One region of the Streptomyces sp. NPDC013317 genome, then DNA from elsewhere that is predicted to be linked to it. Evidence: predicted binding sites of a transcription regulator. Region 1 holds the regulator's gene; the other holds the start of a gene.
What was found. Region 1 encodes HspR, which represses chaperone genes until heat shock. Its sites were predicted from a motif close to TTGAGNNNNNNNNNCTCAA; they were not measured.

Region 1 (3,402 bases):
GCGGTGGCCGAGCCCCAGCCCGGGGCGACGCCGGCCACGAAGGAAGAGAAGTCGGCAGACGAGGAGAACGGTGGCCCCGAGGAGGGCTAGCGCGAAGATCGTCCGAGAGGAGGGACGTCGATGAGCACGAAGGACTTCGTCGAGAAGGACTACTACAAGGTTCTCGGCGTCCCCAAGGACGCCACCGACGCCGAGATCAAGAAGGCGTACCGGAAGCTCGCCCGCGAGAACCACCCGGACGCCAACAAGGGTGACACCAGCGCCGAGGCGCGCTTCAAGGAGATCTCCGAGGCGAACGACGTCCTCGGCGATCCCAAGAAGCGCAAGGAGTACGACGACGCCCGCGCGCTCTTCGGCAACGGAGGCTTCCGTTCCGGAGGCCCGGGCGGCGGCAACTTCAACTTCGACCTGGGCGACCTCTTCGGCGGCGCCCAGGGCCCCGGCGGCGCGGGCGGCGGGGCCGGCGGCTTCGGCGGCGGTCTCGGCGACGTCTTCGGCGGACTGTTCAACCGGGGGGCGGGCGGCGGCGCGGGCACGCGTACGCAGCCGCGCCGCGGCCAGGACATCGAGTCCGAGGTGACGCTCAGCTTCACCGAGGCCGTGGACGGCGCGACGGTGCCCCTGCGGATGTCCTCCCAGGCGCCCTGCAAGGCTTGTTCGGGCACCGGCGACAAGAACGGCACACCCCGGGTGTGCCCGACCTGTGTCGGCACCGGCCAGGTCTCGCGCGGCGGCAGCGGCTCGTTCTCGCTCACCGACCCGTGCGTGGACTGCAAGGGGCGCGGCCTGATCGCCGAGACGCCCTGCGAGGTCTGCAAGGGCAGCGGGCGGGCCAAGTCCTCCCGCACCATGCAGGTCCGCATCCCCGCCGGTGTCGCCGACGGGCAGCGGATCCGGCTGCGCGGCAAGGGCGCTCCGGGCGAGCGCGGCGGCCCGAGCGGAGACCTGTACGTGGTCGTGCACGTCGACGCCCATCCGGTCTTCGGCCGCAGGGACGACAACCTGACCGTCACCGTCCCCGTCACGTTCGACGAGGCGGCGCTCGGCGGCGACATCAAGGTGCCGACGCTGGGCGGCCCCGCGGTGACGCTGAAGCTTCCGGCCGGCACACCCAACGGCCGGACGATGCGCGCCCGCGGCAAGGGCGCGGTCCGCAAGGACGGCACGCGCGGCGACCTGCTGGTGACGGTGGAGGTCGCGGTGCCCAAGGAACTCGACGACAAGGCCCGTGAGGCCCTCGAGACCTACCGTGAGGCGACGGCGGGCGAGGACCCCAGGGCAGAGCTGTTCCAGGCCGCGAAGGGAGCATGACCCGATGGACAGCAGACCGGGACGCAGCCGTAATCCGTACGAACTGACCGACGAGACGCCGGTGTACGTCATCTCGGTGGCGGCCCAGCTGTCGGGTCTGCACCCGCAGACGCTGCGTCAGTACGACCGCCTCGGTCTGGTCTCGCCGGACCGCACGGCCGGCCGGGGCCGGCGCTACTCGGCCCGTGACATCGAACTGCTCCGTACGGTGCAGGCGTTGTCGCAGGACGAGGGCATCAACCTGGCGGGCATCAAGCGCATCATCGAGCTGGAGAACCAGGTCGCGGCGCTCCAGCAGCGGGTCGCCGAGCTGTCGGCGGCCGTCGAGGGCGCGGCGTCGGCGATGCGCCAGCGCGAGGCGCAGGTGCACGCCTCGTACCGGCGCGACCTGGTGCCGTACACGGACGTCCAGCAGGCGAGCGCGCTGGTCGTGTGGCGCCCCAAGCGCCCCGAGTAGAGCCCCGGGCAGCGCTCCTCCCGGGAGAGCCCGGGCAGCCCGGCCGGGACGCTCCGTACGACCGACGACGCCCCCTCCGCTTCCTGTGGAGGGGCCTCGTCGTCGTACGGGCTACGGGATGAGTTCGGCCACGATGTTCGTCGCCGTGTCCCACCAGGGCGCCGCGCCCGTGCCGAAGGCGGCGGCGAGCGCGGTGCCGACGGCCCGGTCCAGCGGCTCGGGTCCGGTGCCGGGCGCCCACTCGGCGTCCACCGTGCCGTCCCCGGAGGACTCCAGGGTGCCCACGGGGCGTCCGTCGCGGAGCAGTCGGCTCTCCACGTACGAGCAGGGCACGAGCCGGTAGCGGATGCCGGAGAACACGGCGTCGACCCGGTACGAGCGCCGCAGGAGCCGCCCGCGGCCGGGCCGGATGCGCGCGGGCGTGCCGTCGACGGTGAGGGTGAGCCGGCCGGCGGCGCGGGTGCCGATGGGGATGAGCGGGTCGGGCTCGTCGCCCGGCGCCCGCAGCAGCTCCACGGTGGGCATCTCGTACCCGGAGACGCGCAGTGTCCCCGCGGGGCCGTCCAGGTCGATCTGTACGTACACGGTCAGTGTTCCTGCTCCAGGATTCCGGACTGGGCGATGAGGTAGCCGAGCTGCGCCCGGCTGCCGCTGCCGAGGGCGGAGGCGAGCTTGGCGATGTGGGCGCGGCAGGTCCGGACGTTCATGCCGAGCCGGCGGGCGATGGCCTCGTCGACGTGACCCTCGACGAGGAGTTTGGCGATGGAGCGCTGGATGCCGCTGATGCCGTCCAGCGGCGGCTCGTAGGTGACGGGGTTGTCCAGGGGGATGGCCTGGAGCCAGAACTGCTCGAAGACGCCGACGAGGTACTCGACGAGGCCGGTGTGGCGCAGTTCCAGGGCGACCTGGCGGTCCCGGCTGGCGGGGACGAAGGCGACCTTGCGGTCCACGATGATGAGCCGGTCGATGATCTCCTCGAGCGTGCGGACCTCGACCTCGGGGCCGATGCGTTCGAGGTAGGCCAGGGTGATCGGCTGGTGCCGGGCGGTGTGCTGATAGAGCGTCCGCATCCGGATGCCGCGGCCGAGGAGCGGTCTGACGCGGCGCAGGGCCTCGCCGAAGGTGTGGGCGCTGCGGCCGCTGCCGGGCTGCACGGTCAGCAGCTCGGAGGAGCATTCGGCCACCACGCGGTCCAGGGAGGTGTTGATCCTCGTGAGGCCCTCCAGGACGGTGATCGCGTGGGTCGTCGTGGGGTCCTGGACGCTGACCGACATGAATGGCTCGAACGCGTCGGAGAGTTCGATGCTGAGACGTCTACGCTCCTGGATCTCCTTCTCGATCGGGAGCAGCAGTCGGGCCAGCGCGGCCGAGGGGGGAACCGGCCGGAGCCACTGGACGTCGTCGGGGTCGGGCCGAAGGAGGTCGAGGTCCATCAGGCAGGGCGTCGACTCGATGTCCGACCGGGCGATACGTCCCGTACGCAGGGCCTCTTTATAGACCCGTGTGCCCGCTTCGCACAGCTCGGCGTGCGTATGAGGATGCCCCGTTTTATCCGGTTCTATTTGCATATGTACACCCCCAGGCTTTTCCGATACAGGAACATGATGCATTGAGCCAGTGGTGGAAACGTGAGG
Region 2 (3,402 bases), on a different contig from region 1:
GGCGCTCGCCGTCCGCCGCGACGACGACGCGGTACCGGTACGTGAAGACGTACTGGAAGCCGTCCTGGACGGTCGCGCCCGTCGGCCGGGCGGGGACCTTCGCGTACGCCGGGTCCTCCAGCGCCGCCCGCAGCTCGGCCACTTCGGCGGCGGTCATACGGCCCGCGCGCGGCTCCTCCGTCCCGGAGCGGGTGGTGTAGCTGCCGTCGTAGTGGACGACCAGCTGGTTGCGGACGCCGGCGAGCCCGCCGTTGACGTTCACCTCGACGAGGACCTCGCGCGGACCGGGCTCGTGGTCTTTGCGCACGGTCCCGTCCGTCGCGGTCGGGACCGGCGGGACGGAGACGTCGCCGGTCCGGTCGGGAGTCGGAACCGACGCGGATGCCGGGCTTCCCTCCCGGGGTGCGGCGGGCCCCGGCGGGGTGCCCTGGTCGCCGCAGCCGGTCAGTGCCAGTACCGGAACCAGTGCCGCCGACGCGGCCCAGAGCCTCGCGTTACCGCCCTTGAGCGTCATGGACACGATCCTGCCCTCACCCGCCCCGCTTGGCCAGGGCCGCGAGCGCGGCGTCGAGGCGGGGATCCCGGTCCGCGGGCAGATTCCGATGCGCCGCGGGCGCGGGGATGCGCGGGAGGCCGGCGCCCGGCGCCCCGCCCCCCTTACGGCCGGGCGGCCTCCTGGCGGCGCACCATCTCGGCGATCCACGTCGGGGCGAAAGGGGAGGTGCAGTTCGGGGCGGTCGGGTAGTCCTTGAGGACCTCCAGGCGCTCGCCGATGCCGACCGCGCGGGCGCGATGCTCGGGGTGCTGGATCCCGATCTGGGCCAGGCAGGCGTTCATCGCCCACTGCAGCCGGTCGGGGGCGTCCTTCATCTCCGCCTCGACGATGTCGAGCAGTCCGTCGAGGTCCAGGCCGGCGGGCTTCTTCACCACGCGCTCGGCGGTCAGCGCCCAGCCGGCGCTCGCCACCACCGGGTTCTGGTCCGCCGACCATGCGAGCCGCAGTTCCTCGGCGTGCGGGCTCTTCTTCACCACGTAGTTCACGAGCCAGTCGTGCACCTTGGGGGCGCGCGCCTCACGCACCATGGCGTCCAGCTCGTCCCGCCCGAACGCCTTCGGGCGGCAGATCAGCAGCGCCAGCAGCCTCGCGGCGGTGTCGTCCGTCGCCCAGAGGTCGCGGGCGAGATCCTGCTGCGTCCTGAGCTCCTTCGCGAGCGCGCGCAGCCGGGTGAGGTTCACGCCGTGATCGTCACCGCGCTTCTCGTTCGCCGCGCGCATCTTCGGGTCCTCGAGCCCGGCCAGGTCGGCCATGACCCGCGCCAGCGTCGCCCCTGCAGCCCCGGCAGCCCCGGCAGCCCCGGTCGTCACCTCGGTCACCTCGGTCACCTCGGTCTCCTCGTTCTCGCTCGAGAAGGAATCCAGCCTACGGCCGGCCGAATCCGATACATCCTGCCGCGCCCCGATCGCTCAGAGCGAACGCCGCTCGGGGAACAACCCGAGGCTCATGTGCATTGAGTCCACATAGCTCAACTTGACTGCCGAAGGGGAGATCATGGCTGCTGAGTCCATGGCGTCCGCGCCGCTCACTCTGCCCGTGCTGCCGCTCGACGACGAGGTCGTGCTGCCCGGAATGGTGGTGCCGCTCGACCTGTCCGACAACGACGTACGCGCCGCGGTCGAGGCCGCCCAGGCCGCCGCCCCTTCCGGGGCCGGCAAGCCCAGGGTGCTCCTCGTGCCCCGGGTCGACGGGACGTACGCGGGGACCGGCGTCCTCGGCACCGTCGAGCAGGTCGGCCGGCTGTCCGACGGCGACCCCGGCGCGCTCATCCGCGGCCGCGGCCGCGTCCGGATCGGCGCCGGTACGACGGGCCCCGGCGCCGCCCTCTGGGTCGAGGGCACCGTCGTCGAGGAGGCCCTGCCCGACCCGCTGCCCGGCTCCGTGACCGAGCTGGTCAAGGAGTACAAGGCGCTGGCCACCAGCTGGCTGAAGAAGCGCGGCGCCTGGCAGGTCGTGGACCGCGTCCAGCAGATCGACGACGTGTCCGCCCTCGCCGACAACTCCGGCTACTCGCCCTTCCTCACCCTGGAGCAGAAGGTCGAGCTCCTGGAGACCGCCGACCCGGTCGCCCGCCTCAAGCTCGCCACGGCCCAGCTCCGCGAGCACCTGGCCGAGCAGGACGTGGCCGAGTCCATCGCGAAGGACGTCCAGGAGGGCGTCGACAAGCAGCAGCGGGAGTTCCTGCTGCGGCGCCAGCTCGACGCCGTACGCAAGGAACTGCGCGACCTCAACGGTGAGACGGACGGCGACGAGTCCGACGACTACCGGGCCCGCGTCGAGGCCGCAGACCTGCCCGAGAACGTACGGGAGGCGGCCCTCAAGGAGGTCGAGAAGCTGGAGCGGTCCAGCGACCAGTCTCCGGAGGGCTCCTGGATCCGCACCTGGCTCGACACCGTCCTCGAACTGCCATGGAACGAACGGACCGAGGACCAGTACGACATCCAGGGCGCCAAGGCGGTGCTCGACGCCGAGCACGCGGGCCTGGACGACGTGAAGGAACGGATCACCGAGTACCTGGCGGTCCGCAAGCGGCGCGCCGCGCGCGGGCTCGGGGTCGTCGGCGGCCGTCGCGGCGGCGCCGTCCTGGCCCTGGTCGGCCCGCCCGGTGTCGGAAAGACGTCGCTGGGCGAGTCCGTCGCGCACGCGATGGGGCGGAAGTTCGTCCGCGTCGCGCTCGGCGGCGTACGGGACGAGGCGGAGATCCGCGGTCACCGCCGTACGTACGTCGGCGCGCTGCCGGGCCGGATCGTGAGGGCGATCAAGGAGGCCGGGTCGATGAACCCGGTGGTCCTGCTCGACGAGATCGACAAGGTCGGCTCGGACTACCGCGGCGACCCCGCGGCCGCGCTCCTCGAAGTCCTCGACCCGGCGCAGAACCACACCTTCCGCGACCACTACCTGGAGGTCGAACTCGATCTCTCCGACGTCGTCTTCCTGGCGACGGCGAACGTCCTGGAGGCCATTCCGGAGGCGCTGCTCGACCGGATGGAGCTGGTGCGCCTCGACGGGTACACGGAGGACGAGAAGGTCGTCATCGCCCGCGACCACCTGCTGCCCCGGCAGCTGGAGCGCGCGGGTCTGGAGCCGGGCGAGGTGGTCCTCGAGGACGCGTCGCTGCGGAAGCTGGCGGGCGAGTACACCCGTGAGGCGGGCGTACGGAACCTGGAACGGTCCATCGCGCGGCTTCTGCGGAAGGTCGCGGCGCAGCACGAACTGGGCGTCCGGGAGCTGCCGTTCGCGGTCGGCGTCGACGATCTGCGCGGGCTGATCGGGCGTCCGCACCACATCCCGGAGTCCGCTCAGGACCCGGCCGAGCGCCGGACGGCGGTGCCGGGCGTGGCGACCGG

Region 2: a site for HspR is predicted at 1,509-1,527, ahead of lon (endopeptidase La). Genes of this name have one in related genera too.

What each region holds. Positions count from the first base shown of each region.
Region 1 is NZ_JBVHDX010000008.1:210,649-214,050, reverse strand. It holds gene grpE (nucleotide exchange factor GrpE) at 1-90, shown strand, start outside; gene dnaJ (molecular chaperone DnaJ) at 121-1,311, shown strand; gene ACZ3IJ_RS21980 (heat shock protein transcriptional repressor HspR) at 1,316-1,768, shown strand; gene ACZ3IJ_RS21975 (hypothetical protein) at 1,880-2,353, opposite strand; gene ACZ3IJ_RS21970 (helix-turn-helix transcriptional regulator) at 2,356-3,336, opposite strand.
Region 2 is NZ_JBVHDX010000002.1:477,607-481,008, reverse strand. It holds gene ACZ3IJ_RS06905 (hypothetical protein) at 1-514, opposite strand, end outside; gene ACZ3IJ_RS06900 (DNA alkylation repair protein) at 658-1,308, opposite strand; gene lon (endopeptidase La) at 1,550-3,402, shown strand, end outside.